DNA from 4 places in the Streptomyces sp. RG80 genome. Region 4 is predicted to be linked to each of the others. Evidence: riboswitches for the same ligand, from Rfam matches in the RefSeq annotation. Region 4 holds a riboswitch; each other region holds the start of a gene.
What was found. Region 4 has a riboswitch for cobalamin ahead of ABKA17_RS26495 (SCO2321 family membrane protein). Riboswitches for the same ligand answer to the same signal wherever they lie in the genome.
Positions count from the first base shown of each region.

Region 1: another riboswitch for cobalamin. It lies ahead of metE (5-methyltetrahydropteroyltriglutamate--homocysteine S-methyltransferase); the one in region 4 lies ahead of ABKA17_RS26495 (SCO2321 family membrane protein).
Region 2: another riboswitch for cobalamin. It lies ahead of ABKA17_RS11030 (energy-coupling factor ABC transporter permease); the one in region 4 lies ahead of ABKA17_RS26495 (SCO2321 family membrane protein).
Region 3: another riboswitch for cobalamin. It lies ahead of ABKA17_RS03325 (ribonucleoside-diphosphate reductase subunit alpha); the one in region 4 lies ahead of ABKA17_RS26495 (SCO2321 family membrane protein).

Region 1 is NZ_JBEAAJ010000006.1:166,524-173,961, forward strand. Features, by position in the region: gene ABKA17_RS21575 (hypothetical protein) at 1-260, shown strand, start outside; gene ABKA17_RS21580 (hydrolase) at 444-1,382, shown strand; gene metE (5-methyltetrahydropteroyltriglutamate--homocysteine S-methyltransferase) at 1,444-3,756, opposite strand; cobalamin riboswitch at 3,913-4,136, opposite strand; gene ABKA17_RS21590 (carbonic anhydrase) at 4,247-4,972, opposite strand; gene ABKA17_RS21595 (DUF485 domain-containing protein) at 5,491-5,844, shown strand; gene ABKA17_RS21600 (sodium/solute symporter) at 5,838-7,430, shown strand.
Region 2 is NZ_JBEAAJ010000003.1:176,637-184,074, forward strand. Features, by position in the region: gene cbiQ (cobalt ECF transporter T component CbiQ) at 1-363, opposite strand, end outside; gene ABKA17_RS11025 (energy-coupling factor ABC transporter substrate-binding protein) at 370-771, opposite strand; gene ABKA17_RS11030 (energy-coupling factor ABC transporter permease) at 768-1,478, opposite strand; cobalamin riboswitch at 1,509-1,693, opposite strand; gene ABKA17_RS11035 (branched-chain amino acid transporter permease) at 1,834-2,163, opposite strand; gene ABKA17_RS11040 (AzlC family ABC transporter permease) at 2,156-2,860, opposite strand; gene ABKA17_RS11045 (Lrp/AsnC family transcriptional regulator) at 2,924-3,391, shown strand; gene ABKA17_RS11050 (glutamate synthase-related protein) at 3,552-7,438, shown strand, end outside.
Region 3 is NZ_JBEAAJ010000001.1:716,213-723,650, forward strand. Features, by position in the region: gene ABKA17_RS03300 (bifunctional albaflavenone monooxygenase/terpene synthase) at 1-702, shown strand, start outside; gene ABKA17_RS03305 (helix-turn-helix domain-containing protein) at 706-1,671, opposite strand; gene ABKA17_RS03310 (hypothetical protein) at 1,764-1,940, shown strand; gene ABKA17_RS03315 (hypothetical protein) at 1,907-2,338, opposite strand; gene ABKA17_RS03320 (ribonucleotide-diphosphate reductase subunit beta) at 2,399-3,406, opposite strand; gene ABKA17_RS03325 (ribonucleoside-diphosphate reductase subunit alpha) at 3,406-5,757, opposite strand; cobalamin riboswitch at 5,881-6,021, opposite strand; gene ABKA17_RS03330 (GNAT family N-acetyltransferase) at 6,084-6,590, opposite strand; gene mctP (monocarboxylate uptake permease MctP) at 6,664-7,438, opposite strand, start outside.
Region 4 is NZ_JBEAAJ010000007.1:599,591-607,028, forward strand. Features, by position in the region: gene ABKA17_RS26490 (SCO2322 family protein) at 1-231, opposite strand, end outside; gene ABKA17_RS26495 (SCO2321 family membrane protein) at 228-1,463, opposite strand; cobalamin riboswitch at 1,579-1,710, opposite strand; gene ABKA17_RS26500 (phosphotransferase) at 1,766-2,407, shown strand; gene ABKA17_RS26505 (nuclear transport factor 2 family protein) at 2,434-2,898, opposite strand; gene ABKA17_RS26510 (Strvi_7410 family MBL fold metallo-hydrolase) at 2,994-4,043, opposite strand; gene ABKA17_RS26515 (aldehyde dehydrogenase) at 4,211-5,668, shown strand; gene ABKA17_RS26520 (ferredoxin) at 5,675-5,908, shown strand; gene ABKA17_RS26525 (hypothetical protein) at 5,990-6,496, shown strand; gene ABKA17_RS26530 (TetR family transcriptional regulator) at 6,480-7,100, opposite strand; gene ABKA17_RS26535 (glycosyltransferase family 4 protein) at 7,309-7,438, shown strand, end outside.

The DNA of each region.
Region 1 (7,438 bases), on a different contig from region 4:
CACGGATCTATGTCGTGGCGGTCTCCTATCGCGAAGGGGCGGAGGAGCACTTCCAGGAGGCGGGCACCGTGGCCCTCCTGTCGCCGCCGGAGGCCTCCAGGATCCTGCTCGACTTCGCGTACGAGTTCCCCGAGCTCCGCAAGTCGGAGCTCGACTGCCGCGGGAAGGTCCGGCGTGAACTCGTGCGCGCCGTCGAGGAGTCGGATCGCCACGGCCGTGACCTGGGCGAGTATCTGAAGGTGCTCGAGACCATCGAGTGAGATCGGCGTCGGTCTGTGCTCGGTAAGAGGTCTACGTGAACCCCCAGTGGGCCCTGCCGCCGTTCTGGATCTTCTGTGTAGCGTCCAGCCGTGTGTCGAGCGGCAGTTGTCCAACCGCCGTTCTACGCGCGCAGATCAGGCACCCGCACCGCCTCCCTTCCCCCACTTCCGGAGGTTCTCCGCATGCTCGGCCTCGGTACGTCCCCCCGCAGACTCACCACCGCTTTCACCGTGTTCGGCCTGCTGACCGCCGGCGCGGCCGTCCAGGCGTCGACCGCCGCTCCGGCGGTCGCGGCCGCCTCGCACCGCGTCCTGTTCGACAACGCGCACGCCGAGACGGCGGGCAACGCCGATTGGATCGTGTCGACCAGCCAGCCCGACCCGACCGGCGAGGACTCCTCGCCCGCCGACGAGTCGGACTGGACGGGCGCGCTGTCCTCCTGGGGCGTGGCGCTCCAGCAGACCGGCGACTACACGCTGGACACCCTGCCGTCGGGCTCCGCCCTCACCTACGGCGGTTCCTCGGCGACGGACCTGTCGAAGTTCGACACGTTGGTTCTGCCGGAGCCCAACACGCTGTTCACGACGGCCGAGAAGACGGCGATCATGAACTTCGTGAAGAACGGCGGCGGCCTCTTCATGATCTCCGACCACACCGGCGCCGACCGCAACAACGACGGCGAGGACGCGGTCCAGATCCTCAACGACCTCATGACCGACAACAGCGTCGACTCCACCGACCCGTTCGGCTTCTCCATCGACTCCCTCAGCATCAGCTCCGGCTACCCGGCGGCGATCAGCGACAGCACCGATCCGGTCCTGCACGGTTCGTTCGGCACCGTCACCAAGAGCCTCATCGCCAGCGGCACCACGGCCACCCTCAAGCCCGCCGACAACTCCGCCGTCAAGGGCCTGCTGTACCGCAGTGGTTACTCCGGCAACACCGGCGCCTTCTTCGCCACCAGCACCTTCGGCAGCGGAAAGATCGCGTTCTGGGGCGACAGCTCCCCGATCGACGACGGCACCGGCCAGTCCGGCAACACCCTGTACGACGGCTGGAACGACACCGGCGCCACCAACGCGGCCCTCGCCCTGAACGCCACCGAGTGGCTCTCCTCGTGACCTAGGGGAACAAGCGGGTGCGGCCCCGGCGAAACCGGCCGGGACCGCACCCGCGGTCGACTCAGGACACCTCGCCCCGCACCGCGTGCGCCGCCGCCACCAGGTTCTCCAGCGACGCCCGCACCTCGGGCCAGTCCCGGGTCTTCAGACCGCAGTCGGGGTTCGCCCACAGCCGCTCCGCCGGGATCGCCTCAAGTCCCTCGCGCAGCAGGGCCGCCGCCTCCGCCACGCCCGGCACCCGCGGCGAGTGGATGTCGTACACGCCCGGCCCCGCCTCGCGCGGATAGCCGTGCGCAGCCAGTTCACGGGCCACCTGCATGTGCGAGCGGGCCGCCTCCAGGCTGATCACGTCGGCGTCGAGATCGTCCATCGCGCCGACGATGTCGCCGAACTCCGCGTAGCACATGTGGGTGTGGATCTGCGTCTCGGGCCGTACGCCCGCCGTGCAGAGCCGGAACGCCTCGGTGGCCCAGGCCAGATACGCGGGGCGGCCGGCGGCCCGCAGCGGCAGGGTCTCGCGCAGTGCGGGCTCGTCGACCTGGATCACCGAGGCGCCGGACGCCTCCAGGTCGGCGACCTCGTCGCGCAGGGCGAGGGCGACCTGGCGGGCGGTCTCCGCGAGCGGCTGGTCGTCACGGACGAAGGACCAGGCGAGCATGGTGACCGGACCGGTGAGCATGCCCTTGACCGGCCGGTCGGTGAGGGACTGGGCGTACGTCGTCCAGCGGACCGTCATCGCCTCGGGGCGCGAGATGTCGCCGGCGAGGATCGGCGGGCGGACGTAACGGGTGCCGTAGGACTGGACCCAGCCGTGCCGGGTGGCGAGGTAGCCGGTGAGCTGCTCGGCGAAGTACTGGACCATGTCGTTGCGTTCGGGCTCGCCGTGCACGAGGACGTCGAGGCCGGTCTTCTCCTGGAAGGAGATCACCTCGCGGATCTCGGCCTCGATACGCGCCTCGTAGGCCGCCGTGTCGATCCGGCCGCCCTTCAAGTCGGCCCGTGCGGTGCGCAGTTCGCCGGTCTGCGGGAAGGATCCGATGGTCGTGGTGGGCAACGGCGGGAGCGACAGATGGGCGCGCTGGGCCGGGGCCCGATCGGCGTAGGGCTGTGGCCGGCGCGTGTCGGCTTCGGTGACGGCTGCCGTCCGGGCGCGCACGGCCGCGTCGTGGGTGATCGGGGAGGCCGCGCGGGACGCCAGGTCGGCGCGGTTCGCGGAGAGTTCGGCGGCGATCGTGGCGGTGCCGTGGGTCAGGCCGCGCGCCAGGGTGACGGTCTCGGACGTCTTCTGGCGGGCGAAGGCGAGCCAGCGGGCGATCTGCGGGGCGATGTCGCGCTCGGCCGTCACGTCGAGCGGGACGTGCAGCAGGGAGCAGGAGGCAGCCACGTCGACCCGGTCGGCGAGCCCGAGCAGGGTGCCCAGCGTGGCCAGTGACGTCCCGAGGTCGTTGATCCAGATGTTGCGTCCGTCGACCACGCCCGCGACCAGCCGCTTGCCCGGCAGCCCGCCCACGGCGGCGAGGTCGTCGAGGTTGGCGGCGGCCGGGCCGGTGAAGTCCAGGGCGAGTCCGTCGACGGGTGCCTTGGCCAGGACGGGCAGGGCCGGCCCGAGCCGGTCGAAGTAGGAGGCCACCAGCAGCTTCGGCCGGTCGGTCGGTGCGCCGAGTTCACGGTAGGCGCGGGCGGCGGCGTTCAGCTCGGCCGGGGTCCGGTCCTGGACGAGGGCGGGCTCGTCCAGCTGCACCCACTCGGCGCCGGCGGCCCGCAGGTCGGCGAGGACGTCGGCGTAGACGGGCAGCAGCCGGTCGAGGAGGGTGAGCGGGTCGAAGTCGGCGGGGACACCGGGCGCGGGCTTGGCCAGCAGCAGGTAAGTGACCGGGCCGACCAGGACGGGCCGGGCGGCCAGACCGAGCGCGAGGGCCTCGCGTACCTCACCGACCTGCTTCGAGGCGTCCGCGGCGAACACCGTGTCGGGGCCCAACTCGGGGACCAGATAGTGGTAGTTGGTGTCGAACCACTTCGTCATCTCCAGCGGCGCCACGTCCTGACCGCCGCGGGCCATGGCGAAGTAGCCGTCCAGCGGGTCCGCTTCGACGGCCGCGCGGTGGCGCGCGGGGACCGCGCCGACCATGACGGTGGTGTCCAGGACGTGGTCGTAGTACGAGAAGTCCCCGGTCGGCACCTCGTGGAGACCGGCCTCGGCCAGCTCCCGCCAGTTCGACCGGCGTAGATCGGCGGCGGTGCGGTGGAGGGCTTCGGCGCTGACGCGGCCCTTCCAGTAGCCCTCGATCGCCTTCTTCAGTTCCCGGTCCGGGCCCTGGCGGGGGTAGCCGTAGACGGTGGCGCGCGCTGCCACGGCCGTGGAGTCGGTGGTCACGGAACTCTCCTTCGCGAGCTGTTCTCGTCGGACGACCCCGGCGAGGGGAGAACGCGAAGGTGAACGGCACTCCCGGGCGAGTGCACTGAAAACCGTGCCTGCCTGGAGTGTTCGCCGACCCGCCCTCGAGGTCACCGGGATCTCCGCGCACGAGTCCGTCGTACGCGGGCAGTGGCAGGTCTTCGGACTCGCGGGCACACCTCGTGACGTACGAGGCACCTACTGGCCGTCGCTTCCCGGACCCGCTTCACCGGATCCAGTGCGTATGACGGCGGTCGTTCCCGCTCACCGCTGCGGGGCAGTCCCGGATTCCCACCGGGTTCCCTCTTGCGACGCGCCTGCCTGGCGGGCAGGGCGAACCAGCTGCGGGGTCAGCCTATACAGGCGAAGGGGGCGAGGGCCAAGGCGATCGACGTGAGGTGCGGGGTGCGCGCGGGCGAACGCGCGGGCGCCGCCGGTGAGTTCACCGGCGGCGCCTGTGGGCCGAGGATCAGGACAGGCGGTGCACGAGCTGGGTGGTCAGCTCGTAGCGGGCGCCGACGACCGCGAGTTCACCGGTGGCCACCTTCGCGGCGAGGTCCGGCTCGGCGGCTATGCGGGAGCGGATCGCGCGGACGTTGGCGTCGATGGTGGCGTCGACGCGGGCGGCGCCGTCCTTGGTGCGGTCGATGTTGGGGCGTATCTGGTCGGCCAGATACTGGATGTGGGCCGGCAGTTGCGCACCGGAGATGTCGGTCTCGACGGCGGCCTTCACGGCACCGCAGGACTGGTGTCCGAGGACCAGCACCAGGGGGATGTCGAGTTCGAGCACCCCGTAGGCGACGCTGCCGAGCACGGCCTCGTCCAGCACCTCGCCGCCGCTGCGGACGGTCATCAGGTCGCCGAGACCCTGGTCGAAGACGAGCTCCGGGGGAACGCGGGAGTCGATGCACCCGAGGACGAGGGCGAAGGGGTGCTGAGCCGTCGTCAGGCTCTGTCGCACGGCCGGTGATTCGTCCGGATGACGCTCGCGGTAGGTGCGCCAGCGCAGGTTGCCCGCCGCCAGTTCGCGCAGGGCCTCGCCCGGGGTGCCGGGACGGGGACGGCTGCCGAGGGGGGTCGCGGAGGCGGGGCCGGCGCCGAGGGTGAGGCCGGCGCCGATCGCCGCGGCGCCGGTGAGCCCGGCGCGCAGGAGTGCGCGGCGCCCGGCTCTGTCGGGGGTGTCTTGAGAGTTCACGGAGACGAACGTATGACCGAGTCCGGTGCGGATCCCTCTCGTTACCGAACCATGGTGAAGCGAGGGGGAAACGTGACGAGTTGCTGGGCGGATCTTGGTCATCTCCAGGGCCGTCCTTGATGGGGACGCGGTCCGCGCTCGCCCGGCTGTGCGGTGCGTTTGAGACAACCTGGCGGGGGAGAAGGTGCAGACCTATTCCCGGGAAGGGGCTTTTCGCAGGCTGTGGGGGAGCTCGCGCGCAAGCCTTGGCGTGCGAATGAGTCACGGCGCGGATCCACCCCGTTCATCCCGTTGATAGTTCAACGGGCACGCTGCGAGAATCCCGGTCCCGACCGCGTCGCGAAATTTTCGAATCACGCGAATTTCTGATTCACAAATCCCCCACGAAGTCTGCACAGAGCTTGGCTCTGGCCTGCCTCCGCGCAAAGCAGCGAAGAAGGTGCATTGTGTCACGGCACTCCACGCCGTTCGGCGCGCCGCCGCCGTACTCCGAAACTCCCCACGGCCCAGCGGAACATATGCCGGTGGCGCACGATCCCGCATATCGGACACTCCGTCGTACCCATCGGCAATTCGGCGTGAAGGCAACGTCCGTCGCCGTCGGCGGATTTCTTCTCTACGTCCTGCTCTCGAGTTTCGCGCCGACTGTGATGAACCGTTCCGTGAGCGGACACCTCACCCTGGGACTGGCTCTCGGGCTGGGGCAGTTCGTGCTGATGGGCGTCATCGTGTGGCGCTACCTCGTGCACCACCGCACCCGCGTCACCCCCGTGGTCCGCAGTCTGCGCGGGCTCGTCCGACATCAGGAAGCCGCCGTGGGACGGGCCCGGACGACGGCCGCTCCCCGTGAGGGGGACCTTCGCCGATGGTGACGACCGGCGCCGCGGTCGCGGACCGCTTCAGCCTGCAACTGACGCTCGTGCTCTTCCTGTCGGTGGTCGTCGTCACCCTCTTCACCGCGCTGCTGACCGCACCGCAGGGCGACGAGATCAGCGAGTTCTACCTCGGCAACCGCCTGATGTCCCCGCTGCGCAACGGCCTTGCCATGTGCGGCGACTATCTGTCGGCCGCGACCCTGCTGGGCAGCACCGGCCTGGTCGCGCTGACCGGCTACGACGGACTGCTGTACCTGTGCGGCACCGCCGTCGCCTGGATGATGGTCCTGCTGATCATCGCCGAACCCCTGCGCAACGCGGGCAAGTTCACCCTGGGCGACACCCTGGCGTACCGCCTGCCGCGCCTGCAGCGGCCGGTCCGCCTCGCCCTGGCCCTGTGCACCCTGGCCATCGCCACCCTTTATCTGGTCGCCCAACTCGTGGGCAGCGTCGCGCTGTTGACCCAGTTCACCGGTGAGCCGAGCGCCACCACCCGCACCCTGTGCGTGGTCGTCATCGGTGTCATCGTCATCGTGTACGCGGCCATCGGCGGTATGCCCGGCGCCACCTTCATCCAGGTCGTCAAGGCCGTCATGCTGATCTCCGGGGTCACGGTGACCGCCGTGATGGTGCTGCACCGCTTCGACTGGAACTTCGACGCCCTGCTGGCCGCCGCCGCGGACAACAGCGGCCAGGGGCAACGGTTCCTGGAACCCGGACTGCGCTACGGCGCCAGCACCACCAGCAAACTGGACTTCTTCAGCCTCCAGTTGGCCATCGTGCTCGGCCTCGCCGCGCTCCCGCACGTCATGATGCGGCTCCTCGCCCCGAAGCAGGTCGCCGTCCTGCGTTCCTCGGTGGTGTGGGCGATGGGCCTGGTCAGCCTCGTCTGTCTGGCCGCCGGCATCCTCGGGCTCGGGGCCACCGCCATCGTGGGGCGCGACACCATCGCGCAGACCGACCGCAAGGGCGACGCCGCCGTCCTGCTGCTCGCCCAGAACCTCGGCGGCGGTCTGCTGACGGCCCTGCTGTCCTGCCTGGCCTTCGTCACGCTCCTCGCCGTCGCCGCCGGCCTCACCCTGGCCGCGGCCTCCTCCCTCGCCCACGACCTCTACGGCGAGGTGATCCGCAAGGGGCAGGCGAAGGAGACCGAGGAACTGGCCGTGGCCCGGCTCGCGGCCGCCGTCATCGGTGTTCTCGGCATGCTGCTCGCCCTGATTTCCTGGGGCGCGAATACGGCCACCCTGGCATTCCTCGCCTTCGCGATCGCCGCCTCCGCTCTCCTGCCGACCCTCGTCTACACTCTGTTCTGGCGGCGCTTCACCGCACAGGGCGCTCTGCTCAGTCTCTGCGGCGGCCTGCTGAGCTCCGTCCTGCTCGTGGTGTTCTCGCCGGTGGTTTCCTCCACTCCCGCCTCGCTCTACCCGTCCGCGGACTTCGCCCTGTTTCCCCTGCAGAATCCGGGCATTGTCTCCATTCCGGCCGGATTCCTCCTCGGCTGGCTGGGTTCGGTGTTGAGCCGGCCCGATCCGTCCGAAAGCTTCGACGACTTCGAGGTGCGCACCCTCGTCGGAGTGGACTAGGCGATGGC
Region 2 (7,438 bases), on a different contig from region 4:
GAAGGCGAACAGGAGCACCCCCAGCGAGGCGGCCGACGTACGCAGCAACAGCTCCCCGGCGCGCACCCAGCCGCCGTCGGCCGGGGCGACGACGCCGTCGGGGCCGCCGACCTGGACGAGCAGGGTGAGGGCCCCGGTCACACAGAAGCCCAGCGGCACCCGGTAGGCGCGCCACAGCCGCCGGGCGGGCACGCCGGCCGGGCCCAGGAGGACGACGAGGGCCGTGGCCAGCACCAGGGCGGCGCCGGGCCAGGGCGGCAGCGAGATGGCGAGGATCGTCAGGCCGAGCCCCAGCACGGCCTTGTCGACGGGGTGGCGGTGGCGCCAGCGGCTGCTGTGCGCGGCCGCGTCGATCGGCAGCACGCGGGGTCAGGTCCGTTCGGCGGCGGACTGGGCGGCGGACCCGTCGGGGGCCTCGGCGGGGGAGTCGCCCAGGGTCTTTCGGGTGTCCGTGTCCCGTCGGGCCAGCGCCCGCTCCTCGCCCTGCCGGCGGCCCCGGTGCAGCCCGAAGTAGTAGGCGAGGACGCCCGCGCCGAGCGCCGCCTGGAGGGCGAACAGGGCCGACTCGATCTCGCCGGACGGCGGTTCGTACAAGGGCGAGAACCAGGGCTCGTAGTCCGGCTCGATCTCGGTGATCGCGGTCTCGGCCTCGGCGTCGGCGCCCGTGAAGGGCTCCTCCTTGTGGTCGCCGAGCCCGAGGGCCAGCGGCAGCACGGCGAGTGCCGCCACGACGAGCAGCAGCAGGGCGTTGATCTTCGCGTTACGGCTCATCGGGCCACCGCCTCGGTCTCGGTCTCGGCCTCGGTCTTGTTCTGCCGGGTCAACAGCACTCCGAGCCGCGTCAGTTCGCCCTTGCTCGACTGGACCAGCAGACGCATCACGAACACCGTCAGGAGCCCCTCGCTCACCGCGAGCGGGATCTGGGTGACGGCGAAGATGGAGCCGAACTTGCCGAGCGCGCCCAGGAATCCGCTGCCGGGGTCCGGGAAGGCGAGCGCCAACTGCACGCTGGTGACGCAGTAGGTGGAGAGGTCCGCGAAGAACGCGCCGAAGAACACCGCCACCATCAGCGGCACGTCGAAGCGCCGTAGCAGTCGGTAGACGGCGTATCCCGTCCAGGGCCCGACGATCGCCATCGAGAACACGTTGGCGCCCAGCGTGGTCAGACCTCCGTGGGCGAGCAGCAGGGCCTGGAAGAGCAGGGTGATGGTGCCCAGTACGGCCATGATCGGCGGCCGGAACAGGATGGCGCCGAGGCCCGTGCCGGTGGGGTGGGAGCAACTGCCCGTCACCGAGGGCAGCTTCAGCGCGGACAGGACGAACGTGAAGGCGCCGGAGGCGCCGAGGAGCAGGGTGCTCTCCGGGTGCTCCCGGACTTCACGGGTGAGCGAGCGCACTCCGTGGACGACGAATGGCGCGGACGCGACGCCCCAGGCGACGGCGTGCGCCGGAGGAAGGAAACCCTCGGCTATGTGCATGGCTCAGCAGACCCTCTCCAGCACCTCGTGGATGGTTGACGCGCCTTGGCCGGTCTCCTGGCTCACGGGTCCCACCGCCCGTGCTCCGCCTTCCCGGGTCCCGAAGGACCCAGTGGCTGCTCGTAAGAGCCGGAGCCGGACTTCCCGATCACAGTGGCGAGGGCCGCACCGGCATCACACCGGATTTCCCGTTCACCAAGGCCTGGCGAGAGTAGTGCGCTGGTAAAGGCGCTGGCAAGCGGCAGCAGGGGGCGCGTGAGCGGCGCCCGGCGGCTCGCGCCGGGCGCACACCGGGACGGGGCCGAGTGCGCCGAGTGACTCCCGCAACCGCCCTTCGAGCGGCCCCGAGCCGCTCTCAGCCGGTGAACACCGTGCCGAGCAGGAGCACATGGGCCGTGGTGCCGCCGAGGATGCTCAACAGGGCGTTGCGACGCCACAGATGCAGGGCGACGGTGACGGCCAGGGCGGTCAGCGGGGCGAGGGCGCGCGGGTGGGGGAGGGGGAGGTCGCGCAGGCAGTAGAAGAGGAGGATCAGCATGACGCCGGCGGGCATCCGGGTGCTGAGGTACCGCACGGTCGCGCTCTCGCGCAGCGGCGTGAGGGCGGCGAAGGGCAGGGCGCGCAGGGCCCAGGTCACGGCGGCGGCCACGAGGACGGCGGCGACGGCGTAGGGCGTGTCAGGCATGGCTCGGCTTCCGGCGGGTCGTGAGGTGGCGGGCCAGCAGGGCGGTGGTGAACAGGGCGAAGGCGGCTGGGAGCAGTTCGCCGGGGCAGAGGAACCGCGCGGTCAGGGCGCTGAGCAGGGCCAGCACGGGAGTGGGCAGATCGCCACGCACGTCCCTGAGGGCTTCTAGGGCGAGGACGGCGAACAGCGCGGTCAGGGCGAAGTCCAGGCCGTCGACGCCGGGTACGAGGGAGCCGAGCAGGGCGCCGGCGGTCGCACTGCCCGCCCAGTACAGGTGCAGGAAGAGCTGGAGCCACAGGATGCGGCGGCCGGACCAGGCGCGGGCCTGCTCGCCGGTGGCCAGCGCGTACGCCTCGTCGCACATCGCGAAGGTGCTGTACGCCCTGCCGAGGCGGCCGGGCACGCGGTGCAGCGGGAACGACAGCCCGTAGAAGACGTGCCGGACGTTGACCATGAACGCCGACAGCGCGACGGACGCGAGCGGCGCGGTGGCGGTGACCAGGCCGATGAGCAGGAACTCGAACGATCCGCCGAAGATCAGCGCCGCCGCCAGCCCTGCCCACCACCAGGGCAGCCCCGACTGCGTCACCAGCGCCCCGTAGGCGAGCCCGAGCGGGACGAACCCCAGGCCCACACCGAGGGAGTCCCCGAAAGCCGCGCGCGCCTCGGAGGGCTTGACGGCGGGAGTTAGGTGCATAGGCGTAATTTTAGGAAAGAGCGTGCCTTATATGGTTGCCGATTACCGCTGTACGATCGCTCGGTGAGCAATGAAGTAAGCCTCGATGCCATTGATCGCGACATTCTGTTTCATCTGCGCCAGGACGGTCGGCTCACCAACGTCGAGCTGGCCAAGCGGGTCGGCCTGACCCCGCCGCCCTGTCTGCGCCGGGTCAAGCGGCTGGAGGAGGCCGGGGTCATCGCCGGATACCGGGCCGTGGTCGACCCCGCGGCGCTGGGGCGCGGCCTCGAGGTGCTGATCGACGTCGAGATCCATGCCCAGGACCGCGGGACCGTCGAGGAGTTCGAGGAGACCGTCGCCTCCTACGAGGAGGTCGTGGAGTTCCGCCGGATGTACGGGCGCCCGGACTATTTCCTGCGCGTCGCGGTCGCGGACCACGCCGCCTACGAGGCCTTCCTCATGGGCAGGCTCAGCGGGCTGCCCGCCGTCTCGCGTCTGGAGTCCCACCTGACCATGAAGGAGATCAAGACCCACTTGCATCGAACTTAGGCACGCCTTACCGTTTCCCTTTGCACCACTCTGGGCTCGGCCGGTACACCGGCCCGCCCGCGGCGAGCGCTCCACCGACGCAGCCTGGCCGTCCTTCCCCAGTGCCCCACGGGCCTGGGAGGTACCCCCAGCCGAAACCCGCTGCTCACAGGACCGCCACTTGAACTCCAGCACCCTCGGTCTCCACGACCCTGCCCGCGACCACAGTGACTGCGGCGTCGGCTTCCTCACCCGGCTCGACGGAACCCCGAGCCACGACGTCATCCTCAAGGGCGACGAAGCGCTGCGCACCATCCCGCACCGCGGCGGCAAGTCCGCCGAGGGCGTCGGGGACGGCGCCGGCGTGAGCGTCGACCTGTCGGTGGAGTTCTTCGGCGCGCTCACCGGCCGGGCGCTGCGCGCCGGGCACTTCGGTGTCGCCAACTGCTTCGTGCCCACCGACGCCGGGCGCCGCGCGGGCGCGCGCGAACTCGTCGGGCGCAGCATCGCCGAGCAGGGCTTCGAGATCCTCCTCGTCCGGGACGTACCCGTCGACCACACCGTCGCCTGCCCCGCCGCAGAGCAGTACCAACTGCCCGTCGTGCAGTGGGTGTTCCGCGCCCCCGACGACTGGGAGCGCGCCGCCGTCGACGCGGCCGCCCACCGCGCCCTGCTCGCGGTCGAGGCCGTCGCCTACGCCGACGAGGCGTACGCCGGGCTGTACCCGCTCTCGCTCAGCGCGCGCACCCAGGTCCTCAAGGGGCGCCTCAACTCCGGCGAGGTCATCGGCTACTTCCGCGACCTGGTCGACCCCCGGCACTCGGTCCGCTCGCTGTACTTCCACACCCGGTTCTCCACCAACACCGAGCCGCACCCGACCATGGCCCAGCCGTTCCGGCTCATGGCGCACAACGGCGAGCTCAACACCGACCGCAAGAACCGCCTCTCCGACGAGGCCCTCGCGCGCGCCCGGACCCGGTCCATCGTGCGCCCGCCCGGCCAGTCCGACTCCAGCCGCCTCGACCAGACCCTCCAGAGCCGGGTCTTCGACGACGGCCTGGACCTCGTCGAGGCCGTCGTGTCCCTCATGCCGCCCGCCTGGGAGAACGACCGCACCCTGCCCGACGGCGTCCGCGACATGCTGGAGTACTTCTCCCTGTACGAGGAGAAGAACGACGGCCCCGCGGCCCTCATCTTCAGCGACGGCGACGTCGTCGGCGCCCGCCTGGACCGGCTCGGCCTGCGCCCGCTGCGTACCGTCGAGACCGCCGAGTACCTGATGGTGGCCTCCGAGGCCGGGCAGGTCGCCTTCCCGGACGACGAGGTCGTGCACCGGGGCCGGATCGAGGCCGGCGGCATGCTCGTCGTCGACCACCGCACCGGACGCCGGATGCGCACCCGCGAGGTCCTCGACGCCCTCGCCGCGCGCCGCCCGTACTCCGAACTGCTCACCGCGGCGCGGGTGAACCTCGACGACCTGCCCGCCCCCGACTACTACCGCGGCACCACGACCCTCGGCTACGACGGCGACCTGACCCTCGCCGGCCGGTACGTGGCGTACTCGCTGAACCAGGAGAGCTTCCGGTTCATGCTCGACCCGATGCTCGCCGAGGGGTCGGAGCGGATCTCGGCGATGGGCTACGGCAACGCCATCAACGCGCTCAGCGACACCGAGGGCGGCATGGCGAAGTACTTCTCGCAGCGCTTCGCCCAGGTGACCAACCCGCCGCTGGACAGCATCCGCGAGGCCGACGGCATGAGCATGCGCGTCGCCCTCGGCCCGAAGCCGGACGGCACGGGCAGCGCGCACGGCCGTCAGCTCGTCGTCTCCTCGCCCGTCCTCGGGCACCTCGACATGGTCCGGCTGCGCGACCAGCAGATCGTGCCGCTGAAGCGGTTCGCGATGCTCTACGAGCCCGTCGCCGGGGACGAGACCGCGAACGCCGACGCGCTGCGGTCGGCCGTGGAACGACTCTGCGACGACGTCGAGCGGTTCGCCGCCGAGCGGGGCGGCATCGCGATGCTCACCGACCGGGCCGTCTCCTCCACCCGCGCCCCGCTGCCGGTGATCCTCGCCGTCGCGGCCGTCAACCAGCGCCTGATCGAGACCGGGCTCCGGCTGCGCGTCTCGATCGTCGCCGAGAGCGGCCAGCTGGCCTCCTCGCACCACGTGGCGACCGCGCTCGGCTTCGGCGCCTCCGCCGTCTACAGCCTCAGCGCACGACTGCGCGCCGAGGAGAGGTACCCGAGCGCACCCGCCCCGGCGGGTGAGATCACCGAGACGGACCTGGCGCTCAGGAAGTTCCGCAAGGCGGCCGAGAAGTCCCTCGCCAAGACCATGGGCCGGGTCGGCCTGTGCACCGCCGAGAGCTACATCGGCGGCGAGTTCTTCGAACCGAACTACCTCGACACCCGCGACGACATCTTCGCCCGGACCTTCCCGCACATGGAGGCCCCGGTCGGCGGCGTCGGGTTCGCCCGGATCGCACAGGCCGCGACGGACTGGCACGAGCGGGCCCGCGCGGTCGAGGGCGAGCAGCAGATCCCGCTGCTCGGGCTGTTCAAGGAGCGGTCCGACGGCGCCGGGCACTCCTTCGGCGTCACCGCCGTGCGCGGCTTCGGCGACATGGTCGAGGAGAAGCCGGAGTTCGGCCGGGAAGGCGACTCGGACGCGCTGCGGCTGCTCACCCTCGGCCAGCTCGACGACGCCTTCGGCATCACCGACGCCGCGTACCGCAACACCGGCTACGACGCGCTCAGCGACGCCGAGATCGACGCCTTCCGGATCACTCCCGGGTACCGGGCCTTCCTGCGGACCACGCACGAGGAGCGGTCCCGGCGTCCGGCCGCGCTGCGGGACGTGCTCGCGCTGCCCGCCGACGTCACCGGGCTACGGACCCCGCAGGACTTCGCGCGGGAGCTGGGACGGTTCTCGACGGACGGCAACGCGAGCGTCACGGCCCGGGGAGTCGTCGCCGAGGCCACGGACGGCACCGGCGTCCGGCTGAGCCTCACCGAGGGCGGCACCGACCGGCACACCGCGCTCGCGGAGGGCCTCGCGCTCGCCTACCCCGGCGAGGTCGAGACGCTCACCGTGAGCGCCGCGGCCACGGAGGTCACCGCCACCGGCACCGCCGCCCGGCTCCTCGCCCTCCTGACCGGCGCCCCCGACAGCGTCCCCCTCGACGAGGTCCAGCCCGCCCACGAGATCACCCGCTCCCTCGCCTCCGGCGCGATGAGCCACGGCGCCCTCGTCGCCACCGCCCACGAGGCCGTCGCGCACGGCACCAACATGGTCGGCGGCATGTCCAACAGCGGTGAGGGCGGCGAGCACCACACCAGGTACGGCACCATCCGCGGCTCCCGGATCAAGCAGTTCGCGTCCGGCCGGTTCGGCATCTGGGCGGGCTATCTCGCCGACCCGATGCTCGAAGAACTGGAGATCAAGATCGGCCAGGGCGCCAAGCCCGGCGAGGGCGGTCAGCTGCCCGCCCCGAAGGTCACCGTCGACATCGCGGCGGCCCGCGGCGGCACCCCCGGCATCGAGCTCATCTCCCCGCCCCCTCACCACGACACGTACTCCATCGAGGACCTCGCGCAGCTCATCCACGACTGCAAGGCCGCACGGGTACGGGTCATCGTCAAGCTGGTCTCCTCGGAGGGCATCGGCACCATCGCGGTCGGTGTCGCCAAGGCCGGCGCGGACGTCATCAACGTCGCCGGGAACACCGGCGGTACGGGCGCCGCGGCCGTCACCAGCCTGAAGTACGCGGGCCGTTCGGCGGAGATCGGCGTCGCCGAGGTCCACCAGGCGCTCGTCGCCAACGGGCTGCGCCAGAAGGTCGTCCTGCGCTGCTCGGGCGCCCACCAGACCGGCGGCGACGTCGTCACCTCCGCCCTTCTCGGCGCCGACAGCTTCGAGTTCGGCACGACCGCGCTGATGATGCTCGGCTGCGTGATGGCGAAGAACTGCAACGTGAAGTGCCCCGCCGGGCTCACCACCAACCCCGAGGTCTTCGAGGGCGACCCGCGCGCACTCGCCCAGTACCTCCTCAACATCGCGCACGA
Region 3 (7,438 bases), on a different contig from region 4:
GAGATCGTCGCCGAGCGCCGTGCGTCTGGTCAAAAGCCGGACGATTTGCTGACGGCATTGCTGGAGGCGAAGGACGACAATGGCGACCCCATCGGGGAACAGGAGATCCACGACCAGGTCGTCGCCATACTCACCCCCGGCAGTGAAACGGTGGCCTCCACGATCATGTGGCTGCTCCAAGTGCTCGCGGAACACCCGGAACACGCGGACAGGGTGTGCGAAGAGGTGCAATCCGTAACGGGCGGCCGTCCTGTCGCATTCGAGGATGTCCGGGCGCTCACCCACACGAACAATGTCGTCGTCGAGGCCATGCGTTTGCGCCCCGCCGTGTGGATATTGACGCGCCGGGCGGTCACCGACACGGAACTCGGTGGGTACCGCATTCCGGCCGGTGCCGACATCGTCTACAGCCCGTACGCGATCCAGCGCGACGCCAAGTCGTACAAGGGCAACCTGGAGTTCGACCCCGACCGCTGGCTTCCGGACCGGGTCAAGGAGGTGCCGAAATACGCCATGAGCCCCTTCAGCGTCGGCAACCGCAAGTGCCCGAGCGACCACTTCTCCATGGCGCAGCTGTCGCTGATCACGGCCGCCATCGCGACCAGGTACCGCTTCGAGCAGGTGAAGGGCTCCGACGACGGAACCCGGGTGGGCATCACGCTGCGCCCGCACAAACTGCTGCTGCGGCCGATCGCGAGGTGAGGCTCAGGCCGCCTCGGGTCCCCTGAACGCCCGCCGATAGGCGTTCGGGGTGGTCCCCAGCGCCCGTACGAACTGGTGACGCAGTGCGGCCGCGGTGCCGAACCCCGTTCGACCCGCGACCGCGTCGACCGTCTCGTCCGTGGCCTCCAGCAGGTGCTGGGCCAGCAGCACGCGCTGGCGCAGGATCCAGCGGTACGGCGTGGTGCCGGTCTCCTGCTGGAAGCGGCGGGCGAAGGTGCGCGGGGACATGAGGGCGCGGGCGGCGAGCTGCTCGACGGTGACCTCCTCGTCGAGGTGCTGCTCCATCCACACCAGCACCTCGCCGACGGTGTCGCACGGGGAGCTGGGCAGCGGCCGCTCGATGTACTGCGCCTGACCGCCGTCCCGGTGCGGCGGTACGACCATCCGCCGGGCGATCTTGTTGGCGACCTCGGGTCCCTGCTCCTTGCGCACGATGTGCAGACAGGCGTCGATCCCGGCCGCGGTACCGGCGGAGGTGATCACCGGGTCCTCGTCGACGTAGAGCACGTCGGGCTCGATGAGCGCCCGCGGATTGCGTACGGCGAGCTCGTCCGCCTGCCGCCAGTGCACACTGCACCGCCGCCCGTCGAGCAGCCCCGCGGCGCCGAGCACGAAGACCCCGGAGCAGACGCTGAGCACCCGGGCACCGCGGTCCACGGCCCTGGTGAGCGCGTCCAGCAGCTCGGGCGGATAGTCGCGCACGACGTAGTCCGCCCCCGCCGGCACGGCGATCAGATCGGCCTCCTCCAGCCGCTCCAGCCCGTACGGCGTGCCCACGGTGAGGCCACCGACGTGGGTGCTGAGCGAGGGCCCCTCGGCGGAGGCCACCGCGAAGTCGTACGTCGGCAGTCCCTCGTCACTGCGATCGATGCCGAACACCTCGCAGACCACCCCCAGTTCAAAGGGGTGCACACCGTCGAGCAGGACAGCCACCACGTTCTTCAGCATGTTTCCAGTGTGCCTCGGACATGGCAGTAAATCGAGGGTGTGCGGCAGTCCTGCCACTGTTTGTAAGGAGCGTCCGGCGCGAGAGTGGTGTCATGACTACCGCACAGACACAAGGACTGATCGGAATGCTCACCGTTCTCGGAATCCTGGTTCTGCTCGTCGCCCCCGCAGTGGTCGGCATCCTCCGCGACCGGCGGATCGACCGCGAGATCCGCAACACGCAGCGGCAGCGGCGCTACTTCACCTCCACGGTGACCCACCACTCCTGAATCCCCTGGCACGCGACCCGGCCGGGCTCCGTGGCGCACAGCGGGCGGGACGAAGCGAGCCGGACGGTGCCCTTGGACACCGCCTCGAACGCGGCGTTCGCGTCCCCCGGCAGCAGCACGATGCCGCTGTTGCCGGCCTCCAGCCCGTGACCCTCGGCGGTGACCGGTTTCCAGGGCCTGTTCTTCACCCCGTCCAGGGCGACCCGGACCGTGTCGCCCACCGCCAGACACACCGTGCGGCCGCTGTCGGAGGCGTGCAGCTCCGATACGGACGTACAGCCGGAAGACGACGGCGACACGGTGTCGGACGGTGCCACGGCGTCGCTGTCGCCGCCGGCCTGGGTTCCGCACCCGGCCAGCAGCAGGGCTGCGACGACGAGAGTCGTGGTACGGCGCATGACGAATCCCTCCTCACCGCTCTGACGTAACAGCGGCGAGGAGGGATCCACGACCTACGGTCAGAAGTCCTCGTCCAGGTCGACCGTGCCCTCCACGGCGACCTGGTACGCGGACGGGCGGCGCTCGAAGAAGTTGGTCAGTTCCTGGACGCCCTGGAGCTCCATGAAGGAGAAGGGGTTCTCGGAGCCGTAGATCGGGGCGAAGCCGAGGCGGGCGAGGCGCTGGTCGGCGACGCACTCGAGGTACTGCCGCATGGACTCGGTGTTCATGCCCGGCAGGCCGTCGCCGCACAGGTCGCGTCCGAACTGGAGCTCGGCCTCGACGGCCTCCTTCAGCATGTCGGTGACCTGCTGGCGCAGCTCGTCGTCGAAGAGCTCCGGCTCCTCCTTGCGGACGGTGTCGACCACCTCGAACGCGAAGGACATGTGCATGGTCTCGTCCCGGAACACCCAGTTGGTGCCGGTCGCCAGGCCGTGCAGCAGGCCCCGGCTGCGGAACCAGTAGACGTACGCGAAGGCGCCGTAGAAGAACAGGCCCTCGATGCAGGCCGCGAAGCAGATGAGGTTGAGGAGGAAGCGGCGGCGGTCGGCCTTGGTCTCCAGGCGGTCCAGCTTCTCGACCGAGTCCATCCACTTGAAGCAGAACTCGGCCTTCTCGCGGATGGAGGGGATGTTCTCCACCGCCGCGAACGCGGCCGCGCGGTCCTCCGGGTCGGGGAGGTAGGTGTCCAGGAGGGTCAGATAGAACTGGACGTGCACGGCCTCCTCGAAGAGCTGGCGGCTCAAGTAGAGCCGTGCCTCGGGGGAGTTGATGTGCTTGTAGAGGGTCAGCACCAGGTTGTTCGCCACGATCGAGTCGCCCGTCGCGAAGAACGCGACCAGCCGGCCGATCATGTGCTGCTCGCCCTCGGACAGCTTCGCCAGGTCGGCGACGTCCGAGTGGAGGTCGACCTCCTCGACGGTCCAGGTGTTCTTGATGGCGTCCCGGTAGCGCTCGTAGAAGTCCGGGTAGCGCATGGGGCGCAGAGTCAGCTCGAAGCCGGGGTCGAGCAGGTTCTGGTTGGGCATTACTGGCAGGCCTCGCAGGACTCGGGGTTTTCCAGGGAGCAGGCGACGGCCTCGGGGTCGGCGGCCTGCTGTACGGGGACAGTGGCTTGGGCCGCGCGGGCGATCCTCGTCGCCGGGCGCGAGCGCAGGTAGTACGTCGTCTTCAGGCCCTGCTTCCAGGCGTACGCGTACATCGAGGAGAGCTTGCCGATGGTCGGCGTCTCCAGGAACAGGTTCAGGGACTGCGACTGGTCGAGGAACGGGGTCCGGTCCGCCGCCATGTCGATCAGGCCGCGCTGCGGGATCTCCCACGCCGTGCGGTACAGGTCGCGGACGTCCTGCGGGACCCAGGTGAAGCCCTGCACCGAGCCGTTGGACTCGCGCAGCGCCTCCCGGGTCTGCGCGTCCCAGACGCCGAGCTTCTTCAGCTCGGCCACCAGGTAGGAGTTGACCTGGAGGAACTCGCCGGACAGCGTCTCGCGCTTGAAGAGGTTCGAGACCTGCGGCTCGATGCACTCGTAGACGCCGGCGATCGAGGCGATGGTCGCGGTGGGGGCGATGGCGAGGAGGAGGCTGTTGCGCATGCCGACCGTCGCGATCCGCTCGCGCAGTGCCGCCCAGCGCTCCGGCCAGGTCAGTTCGACGCCGTAGTGGTCGGGGTGCAGGACGCCCCGCGCGGTGCGGGTCTTCTCCCAGGCCGGCAGCGGACCGTTGCGCTCGGCGAGGTCGGCGGAGGCCTCGTACGCGGCGAGCATGATGCGCTCGGCGATCCGCGTGGAGAGGGCCTTGGCCTCGGGCGAGTCGAAGGGCAGGCGCAGCTTGAAGAAGACGTCCTGGAGGCCCATCGCGCCCAGGCCCACCGGGCGCCAGCGGGAGTTGGAACGGCCCGCCTGCTCGGTCGGGTAGAAGTTGATGTCGACGACCCGGTCCAGGAAGGTGACGGCCGTGCGGACGGTCTCGTCCAGCCGCTCCCAGTCGATCTCCTGACCGACCACGAACGCGCCCAGGTTCACCGAGCCCAGGTTGCAGACCGCCGTCTCCCCGTCGTCGGTCACCTCCAGGATCTCCGTGCACAGGTTGGACGAGTGGACGACATGGCCCGCCTCGGCCGTCTGGTTGGCGGTGCGGTTGGCGGCGTCCTTGAAGGTCATCCAGCCGTTGCCGGTCTGCGCGAGGGTGCGCATCATGCGGCCGTAGAGGTCACGGGCCGGGATGGTCTTCCTGGCGAGGCCGTTCGCCTCCGCCTTGCGGTACGCCGCGTCGAACTCCTCGCCCCACAGGTCGACCAGCTCGGGCACGTCGGCGGGGGAGAAGAGGGACCACTCGGCGTCGGCGTTCACGCGGCGCATGAACTCGTCCGGGATCCAGTGCGCGAGGTTCAGGTTGTGCGTACGCCGGGCGTCCTCACCGGTGTTGTCCCGCAGCTCCAGGAACTCCTCGATGTCGGAGTGCCAGGTCTCCAGGTAGACCGCGGCCGCGCCCTTGCGCCGGCCGCCCTGGTTCACGGCGGCCACCGAGGCGTCGAGGGTCTTCAGGAACGGGACGATGCCGTTGGAGTGCCCGTTGGTGCCGCGGATGAGGGAGCCGCGAGAACGAATCCTGCTGTACGACAGTCCGATGCCACCGGCGTGCTTCGACAGCCGTGCCACCTGGTGGTAGCGGTCGTAGATGGAGTCCAGCTCGTCGAGCGGGGAGTCGAGGAGGTAGCAGGACGACATCTGGGGGTGCCGGGTGCCGGAGTTGAAGAGGGTGGGGGAGGACGGGAGGTAGTCGAGGCGGCTCATGAGCCCGTAGAGCGCGGCGACTTCGTCCACCGAACGGCTGGTGTCGTCCTCGGCGAGGCCGGACGCCACGCGCAGCATGAAGTGCTGGGGTGTCTCGATGACCTGGCGGGTGATCGGGTGCCGGAGCAGATAGCGGCTGTGCAGGGTGCGCAGGCCGAAGTAGCCGAAGCGGTCGTCGCCGGCCGGGTCGATCAGCGCGTCGAGGCGGGCCGCGTGCACGCGTACGAACTCCGCCGTGCGGTCGGCGACCAGGCCCTCGCGGTGGCCGACCGCGACCGACTCGGTGAACGTCGTGACGCCCTGGGAGGCGGCCTCGGCGGCGATGCTGATGGTCAGCAGCCTGGCGGCCAGCCGGGAGTAGGCCGGGTCCTCGGAGATCAGACCGGCGGCCGCCTCGGTCGCCAGTTCGCGCAGCTCCGACTCGTCGGCCCGTGCGGACCGGCCGCGCAGCGCGGCGGCGGCGACCCGTCCGGGGTCGGCGTCGGGGAGGTCGGCGGTCAGCTCGGTCAGGGTCCGCAGCAGCGCGGTTCCGGGACCGTCGGTCTCCAGCTGGGTCACTGAAGCCGGGTCGGCTGGCGCGATGGTCACGTGGGGCTCTCCCTCGCTCGGCACGGGGCCTTGCGGAGGGCAGGGGGCAGCACGAGCGCACGGGGCGTCGCGTCCACCGGCCCACTCCACGAGGCCCGGACGTCATGGCACCCGGGCCACGGCGGCCTGGGCACACTGTCGACAGGTCCTCGGACTGACTCTCACGTGCGCGGACAAATACGTCTATGCGCGCATGAGTACACCGTTGCGGGACAGTTCCGGATTCGCACCGGATTCCCCTGCGGCGACAGCGAGCATGAGCATACATCTTGTGCCGGGTTCGGGTGGCACCCCCAGATGTAGTGTCGAGGTGACTTCGGAGCGTGTCAGAACGTCAACTCATAGGTGACGAGAGTGAAGTCGTCGCCCTCGATCGGCCGCCAGTCGCGCTCGGGGGCGCGGACGAAGCCGAGGCGCTCGTAGATGCGGTGGGCGGCGTGCATGACCGGCTGGGTCGACAGCACCACGCCGGTGCAGTCCTCGGTGGCCCTGGCGCGGTCGAGGCAGGCGCGTACGAGGGCCTCCCCGGCGCCTCTGCCGCGGGCCGCCCGGGCGACGGCGAGCATGCGGATCTCGGCCTCGCCGGGGCGGGCGAGGTTGGTCATGAGACCGCCGGCCGAGCCGACGTAGGTGACGGTGCCGACGGGCTCGCCGCCGAGGAGTGCCACGAGGACCTCGGCCGCGGCCGCGCGCTTGGCCACGTCCCTCAACTCGCCGAGGTACCAGTCGCTCTCGCCGAAGGCGAGGAGGTCGTCCAGGAGGTAGGCCTGGGCCGTGATCTCGCCGATGGTGGCGTATTCGGTCGGGTCCGCCGCCCGGATCTCGATGTCCATGAGGGCGAGTGTGCCCGACCGGCACGACGACGGGCCGCCGGATTTCCCGACGGCCCGTTGGTCACCGCAACCCTCAGTGCGAAGTGCCCGCCGTCGCCGGCGGCAGCTCCACCTCGACGCCCGGGTCGCCCGCGTCCGCCGTGTAGTCCTCGGGCTTGGTCTCGTCGACGCCCTCGGGGGCCTTGGCCGCCCGCAGGACGAACGTGAGGACCACCGTGACGACGACGTTGAGGACGAAGGCCGTCAGGCCGATGTAGCCGATCTCGCCGATGCCCGGGATCTCCTTCGACGAGCCGCCGAAGTGCTTCTGGGTCGGGGAGGCCACACCGTACGCGGCGAGCGTGCCGTAGAGCATGCCGACCGCCCAGCCGCCGAGCAGTGCCCAGCGGTGGAACCAGCGGGTGAACAGGCCGCCGACCAGGGCCGGGAAGGTCTGGAGGATCCAGATGCCGCCCAGGAGCTGGAAGTTGATGGCGACCGTCTTGTCCATGGTGAGGACGAAGACCAGCGCGCCCACCTTCACCAGCAGCGAGACCAGCTTGGAGATCTTGGTCTCCTGCTGGGGCGTCGCGTCCGGCTTGATGAAGTCCTTGTAGATGTTGCGGGTGAAGAGGTTCGCGGCCGCGATGGACATGATGGCCGCCGGCACCAGCGCGCCGATGCCGATCGCCGCGAAGGCCACGCCCGCGAACCAGTCCGGGAACATGTCCTCGAAGAGCTGCGGGATCGCCAACTGGGGGTTGGTGACCGTGGTTCCGGCCGCGATCGCCATGAACCCGAGCAGCGCGAGCAGGCCCAGCATCAGCGAGTACAGCGGCAGGATCGTGGTGTTGCGGCGGATCACCTCA
Region 4 (7,438 bases):
ACCGCGGGGCTTCGTCGCGTCCGAGGAGTCCTCGCTGACGGCGAACCGGAAGCCTTGGACGTCGCCGTCGGAGGGGACGACGGTGGCGGGGCCCTGGGTGGCGTACGTCCAGGTGTCGCCGGTGCGGTCCCAGAAGGACCAGTAGCGGTAGCCGGCGGCCTGGGCGCCCTGGGCGGCGCCGGTCAGGAGGACCAGCGCGGCCAGGAGCGGTGCGAGGACTCGGCGGATCACGGCTGCCGCTTCTTGTTGCGGCCGCTGATCAGGAAGCCGACGCCGATGCCGGCCACGAGTCCGACGCCGACGATCCACCAGACGCTGACGCCCTCGTCGTCCTTCTCCGCCGCCGCCTCGTCGTCCGCCTCCGGGGCCCGGCTCTCGTTCGCGGTTGGCACCTGCTCCGGCTTCGGGCCGGTGGCGTTCAGGAGGGCCACGAGGTCCTGGCCGCCGAAGTCGCGCGGGTTCAGACCGGCGGCCTGGGCGGCGAGGACGAGCTGCGCGTAGGCGGCCGGACCGCTCTGCTCGGCCCACTTCAGGGCGTTGGCCGCCAGCCAGCGGCCGGACGCGGTGGCCTCGGTGTGGAAGTCGGTGGCCGCGAGGGCGACGACCGCGTCCGCGGTGTTGCCGTAGTCGGGCTGGTCCTCGGATCCGGGCATGGCCGACGTGAGGTGCTTGTCCTTCGCCATGGTCCTGGCGAGGTAGGAGGCGCCGTTGTGCGCGGCCTGCTCGGCGTCGCCGGGCTTCTCGCAGGAGGCCGCGGCCTTGTCGTCGTCGGCGTGGACGTTCGTCTGCTGCTCGCCGAGCGCGCCGAGCACCGCGGCCGCCGTCGCGTCGGCGTTGGCGGCGAGCCCGCCCTTCTTGTCGGGCTGGAAGGCGAAGGCGCCCGCGCCGTCCCCGGTACAGGGGAGCGCGAGCTTCAGCAGGGCGTCGTACGGCGTCCGGCCGTTCTTCTCGACCGCCGTGACCTTCTGACCGGCGGCCGTCAGCGCGCCGATCACCACGGACGTGGAGTTCGCGTCGCTCGGCCCGCCCGGCGTGTAGCCCCAGCCGCCGTCCTTGTTCTGCACGGACTTCAGCCAGGCGATCGCCTTGCCGGACGCGTCCTCGTGGCCGCCGGTCGCCTCGAGGGCCTGGACGGCGGCGGCCGTGTTGTTGGTGTCGACGACGACCTTGGCGTCACAGGGCTTGGTGGTGTCCGCGCGGAAGGCGGGGAAGGCCCCGTTCGCGCACTGCTGGCCGGCCAGCCAGTCCACGGCCTCGTCGGCGGGGACCACGTCCTGCTCCAGCTGCGCGAGCAGCGTCTGCGACTGCCGCCACACCCCGTCGTACGTGGGGTCCCCGCTCCCGTACAACCCCTCCGGGATCACCACCGAAGGCGACGGTGAGGGACTCGCGGCCACGGCCGGCGCGGCCGTGCCGATCACTACGCTGGCGGCCAGGACCGCGGCACTGCGGCGGACGTTCATGATCGGCGGATGCCTCTCCCTGCGGGGGGAGCCGGGCAGCACGGGACGACCCCGGGCGGCTCGGCTCCGTAGACCTCGACGGTGCCGCGCACCGGCCGGTTGCCGATGCGCGTGAGCCGGTCAACGAGTCCGCACGGGGCGATCCGGCTCGCCGGCTCCCGGAGGAGACGGCTCACGGTTGCGGGTCAGCGCCGGAATTGCACCGGCTTCCCCCCGTACGGGTGTGATGACGACCCGGCCACTGTACCGGGCCGTAGCGGAGCGGCTGAGGGCCGCCTGTGAGCGGCGGTAGTTTCGGGCACATGGAGATCACGGGGAGACTCATCGGCTCGGGGCGGGCGTCCGACGTGTACGAGATCGACGAGGCGTGGGTGCTGCGGCGGGCCCGGGACGGGTACGGGGACGCGCTCGCCGAGGCGGCCGTCATGGAGCGGGTGCGCGGGCACGGGTATCCGGTGCCGCGGGTGCGGATCGCGGACTCCACGCGGACCGAGCTGGTGATGGAACGGCTGCACGGGCCGACGATGCTGGCGGCGTTCGGTGCCGGACGGATCGGCGCGCGGGAGGCGGGTGAGGTGGTCGCCGGGCTGCTGCGGCGGCTGCACGCGGTGCCGGGCCGAGTGGTGCACCTGGACCTGCATCCGGACAACGTGATGCTGACCCCCGACGGCCCCTACGTCATCGACTGGGCCAACGCCGAGGAGGGCGACCCGGGTCTCGACTGGGGCATGTCGGCCGTGATCCTCGCCCAGGTCGCCGTCGGCGACGAACCGATCGCCGAACCGGCCAGGGCGATGCTGACCGGGCTGCTCGCGGACGCCTCCCCCATGACGGAGGAGGGCCTGTCGGAGGCACGGCGACGACGGGCGGCGAACCCGACGATGAGCCGGCGCGAGACCGAACTCCTGGGACAGGCCGAGGAGTTGATCCGCTCCCTGCTGTGACCCGAGCGGGCCGTGTGGTGCCTTGACTACGCGCTCGCCCCGGACGCCTGCGGTGTGGGCCCACCGAACGGCAGATGCAGGACCCGCGACGCCAGCAGCCAGGTCCCGTCGGCCGATCTGCGGAAGGCGTCCTCGTAGTGCCCGACCTGGACGGGCGGGCCCGAGGGGATCGGGGTCGGGCCGCCGTCGTGGCCGTCGACGCGGTACGTCGTGAAGTACGAGGTCGCGGTCGCCGTGTCCGAAGTCGCCACGGTGACCAGGATGTTCGTCATCACCCGCCGCGAGAGCCGGTCCTCGGGACGCGAGCCGAAGTACTCCCGCAGCGCCGCCCGCCCCGCGAACCGCCGCCCGTCCACCGGCCACTCCCAGCTGCCGTCCGCGGTGAACAGCTCGGCGACGGAGCCGGGTTCGCCGAGGTCGAGCCGGCGGACGAAGTCGACGATGAGACGCTCGCAGGCGCGCTCGGCGAGGAGTCGCTCGATGGGGTCCATGATCCTGTGTAGCAGCCATGGGACGGCCGGGGCGACCGATTACACGGCTGGACCGCCACACGGCTGGACATCTACACCGCTGGACCGCCGGACCGCTACACCGCCACGTACGTCACCGGCTCGCTCCCCGCCACCGCCTCCGCCCGCCCCAGCTTGACCAGCCGCCGCAGATGGGCCTCGGCCTCCGAGACGGCGATGTTCCTTGACCCGTAAGGGATTTGGTCCCAGGGCCGGTTCCACTCCATGCGCTCGGCGAGCTGCCACGGGGTCAGCGGCGACGCGAGCAGGCCCAGCAGGTCCGTCAGCCGCTCCTCGTGATGTGCGAGCAACTCCCTCACCCGGGCGGCCGCGTCGGTGAAGGTGTGCTGATGGGCCGGGAGGATCTCCGCGGGGGCGAGACGGCCGACGCGTTCGAGGGAGTCGAGGTAGTCGCCGAGCGGGTCGGTGACGGTGGCGTCGTCGGGGTCCTCGTAGAGGCCGATGTGCGGGGTGATCTCGGGGAGCACGTGGTCCCCGGAGAACAGGCGCCCGTGGCCCGGGAGTCGGGCCGGGTGTTCCTCCTCCAGGTGCAGGCAGACATGGCCCGGGGTGTGGCCCGGCGTCCAGATCGCGCGCAGGCGGCGGCCGGGGAGGTCGAGGAGTTCGCCGGGGACGATCTCGCGGTCGGGGAGTGCGGGGGAGAAGCCGGGGAGCCGGCGGGGGCGGGCGCCGCGCAGAGGCGCCACATGTTCCTCGGGGGCGCCGGCCGCCGTGAGCTTGGCCGACATGTACGCCAGCCAGCGGGAGGAGTCGGTGTCGCGGGTCCGGGCGACGATCGCCGAGTCCGCCGCGTGCATCGCGATCCAGGCGCCGGAGGCCTCACGTACCTTGCCCGACAGGCCGTGGTGGTCCGGGTGGTGATGGGTGATCACCACCCCGTGGATCTCACCGACCGCCGTCCCGAGCGCGGCCAGCCCCGCGGTGAGGGTGTCCCAGGACTCGGGGTCGTCCCAGCCCGTGTCGATCAGCACCGGACCGCGGTCGGTGTCGACGACGTACACGAGGGTGAAGCCGAGGGGGTTGTCGGGGATGGGGACCCGGAGGGAGCGGACGCCGCCTCCGTGGTCGCCGACCGCCGGTTCGGGCTGTGGCACGGACTGCGTCATGGGCTCCCCCGTCTCCGCGTTCCGGCCACTATAACTAGAACGGGTTTCGATGGGAGCCCAAGTCACCCTTCCGGTCCGTTCCCCGCTGTGGACTCCTCCGAAAGGAGCTGGTATCAGTTCCGTTATCTGATGAACCGTCAGAGCCAGCTCCCGGGGAGGCACTCGCCATGACCGAGCTCGTGGAACACGGACAGCTGTTCATCGGCGGGGAGTTGACCGACCCCCTGGGCAAGGACGTCATCGAGGTGATCTCCCCGCACACCGAGGAGGTCATCGGACGGGTCCCGCACGCCTCCCGGGAGGACGTGGACCGGGCGGTCGCGGCGGCGCGCAGGGCGTTCGAGGAAGGGCCCTGGCCACGGATGACGCTCGACGAGCGCATCGAGGTCGTCTCCCGCATCAAGGACGGGATCCTCACCCGGCACGAGGAGTTGGCCCGCGTCATCTCCTCCGAGAACGGCTCCCCGTACTCCTGGAGCGTCCTCGCGCAGGCGCTCGGCGCGATGATGGTGTGGGACGCGGCGATCACGGTCGCACGGAACTTCACCTACGAGGAGCAGCGCGACGGCGTCCTCGGCAAGATCCTCGTCCGGCGCGAACCGGTCGGCGTCGTGGCCGCCGTGGCCCCGTGGAACGTCCCGCAGTTCGTGGCCGCCGCCAAGCTCGCGCCCGCGCTGCTCACCGGCTGCACGGTGGTGCTGAAGCCGTCACCGGAGTCGCCGCTGGACGCGTATCTGCTGGCCGAGATCACACGCGAGGCCGGGCTGCCGGAGGGCGTGCTGTCGATCCTCCCCGCCGACCGCGAGGTCAGCGAGTACCTGGTCGGGCACCCGGGCGTGGACAAGGTCTCCTTCACCGGGTCGGTCGCGGCGGGCAAGCGTGTGATGGAGGTGGCGTCGAGGAACCTCACGCGCGTCACCCTCGAACTGGGCGGCAAGTCGGCGGCGGTCGTCCTGCCGGACGCGGACATCGAGACCTCCGTCCCCGGGATCGTCTCGGCGGCCTGGATGAACAACGGCCAGGCGTGCGTGGCCCAGACCCGTATCCTCCTGCCGCGCTCCCGCTACGACGAGTTCGCGGACGCCTTCGCGGCGGCGGCGAGCGCGCTGGTGGTCGGCGACCCGCTGGACCCGGCGACCCAGGTGGGCCCCCTGGTCGCACAGCGCCAGCAGCGCAGGAACCTGGACTACATCCGCATCGGCCAGGAGGAAGGCGCGAAGATCCTCACCGGCGGCGGCCGCCCGCCGGGCCTGGACCGGGGCTGGTACGTGGAGCCCACCCTCTTCGGCGACGTCGACAACTCCATGCGGATCGCGCGGGAGGAGATCTTCGGCCCCGTGATCTGTCTCCTTCCCTACGGCGACGAGTCCGAGGCCCTGAAGATCGCCAACGACTCGGACTACGGCCTTTCCGGCAGCGTCTGGACGGCCGACGTGGCCCACGGCATCGAGGTGGCACGCCAGGTCCGCACCGGCACCTACTCCGTCAACACCTTCAGCCTCGACATGCTGGGCCCGTTCGGCGGCTACAAGAACTCGGGCCTGGGCCGGGAGTTCGGCCCGGAAGGCTTCGGCGAGTACCTCGAACACAAGATGATCCACCTCCCGGCCGGCTGGGAGGGCTGACGGGTCATGGGCGACCGCTGGCAGGTCGAGGTCGACCGCTCCGTCTGCATCGGCTCGGCCCAGTGCGTCCACCACGCCCCCGACGGCTTCCACCTCGACACCGCCCGCCAGTCCCACCCCGCCGAACCGGAGACCGACGCCAACGAGAAGATCCTCGCGGCGGCGGAGAGCTGCCCGGTGGAGGCGATCATGATCACGCTGCTGGGGAGCGGGGAGCCGGTGTTCCCGCCGGAGGAGTAGCTCACGTGTGCGAAACTCCCACCGTCTGTGAGTGATCTGTGAGGCGGGGGAGCGATGCGACGGGCGGGGAGCGCCGTGGCCATGGCCGGGGTGGCAGTCATGGCCTTGGCGGGATGCGGCGGTGACGGTGACGGGGGCGGCGACGGTGCGCCCGCGGCGGGCGCGGACCGTCGGGTGGTGACCACCGATGCCGTACGGGCGGACCTCCGGGCCGCCCTGAAGGCGGGCGGATTCGGACAGCCGTCGTTCGTCGACGAACAGTCCGCGGCGATGAAGCGGCGCCCCTGTCAGGTCATGGGGCAGCTGCGCATGCCCACGCCGGATCGGAAGGCCACCGAGCGGGCCGTCGCCGAGCTGGTCGAGCGCGGCTGGCGGAAGACCGAACCGATGGAGTACGGGGACGGCGTCGGCTGGGCGCTGAACCGCGGGGGCTGGGAACTGAGCTTCCTGGCCGGCGTGGCGTCCGAGGAGGGCGTGGGCGCCGCGGTCCCAGCCGGGGGACAGGGCCAGGCCGAGGTGTTCAAGGGGTTGTCGTTCTATGGGTACGGCCAGAAGTGCGGGCAGGCCGGAGCTACCGCGTCTCCCTGACCTCGGTCAGGTCGATCAGCCGGCACACCGTCTCGATGTCGATCTTGACCTGGGCGATGGAGGCGCGGCCCGACAGCCAGGTGATCAGCGCCGAGTGCCAGGTGTGCTCGATGACCCGGACGGCGGAGAGCTGGTCCGGGGTGGGGTTCTCCAGGCCCATCGCGTCCAGGATGATCACCGTGGTCTGCCGGGAGACCTGGTCGACCTCGGGGGAGACGCTGCGGTCGGCGAAGGTCAGGGCGCGCACCATCGCGTCCGCCAGATGCGGCTCCCGCTGCAGCGCCCTGAACGCCCGCATCAGCGTCTCCGCCACCCGCTCCGCCGCCGACTCGCCCTGCGGCGGCTTCTTGCGCAGCGTGCCGTGCATGTGCTCCAGCTGGTCCTGCATGGTGGCGACCAGCAGATGCACCTTGGACGGGAAGTAGCGGTACAGCGTGCCCAGCGCCACCTGCGAGGACTCCGCGACCTCGCGCATCTGCACCGCGTCGAAACCGCCCCGGCTGGCCAGCTGCGCGCTCGCGTGCAGGATGCGGCGACGACGGGCCTCCTGCCGCTCCGTGAGAGGCGGGGAGGCGGGGCGCTGGGTGCTGACTTCGGCAGGCATGGGTCCCGTCCGTGACAGTCGGTGAGGGCGAGTGATCACACAGCATGGCAGGGGTGCCGGTGGTGGCGTGAATCACCTGATCCACTGCTCACACCGCCCCTACCTGCCGGTAGATTCAGAGCCTCTTGAACGATCAAGTCTGAAACTTGTTCTAGATTAGCGTCCCGGCGTAATCTCGCGGGAAACAGCAGGGAGAAGGGGGCCCGGAGTGACCGCTGAGGCCAGTCGGACGGGGTCCCAGGAGGACCCGGCCGCGGACGGCGAGCGACCGCTCAACATCGCACTCCTCACCTACAAGGGAAACCCGTTCTGCGGCGGCCAGGGCGTCTACGTCCGCC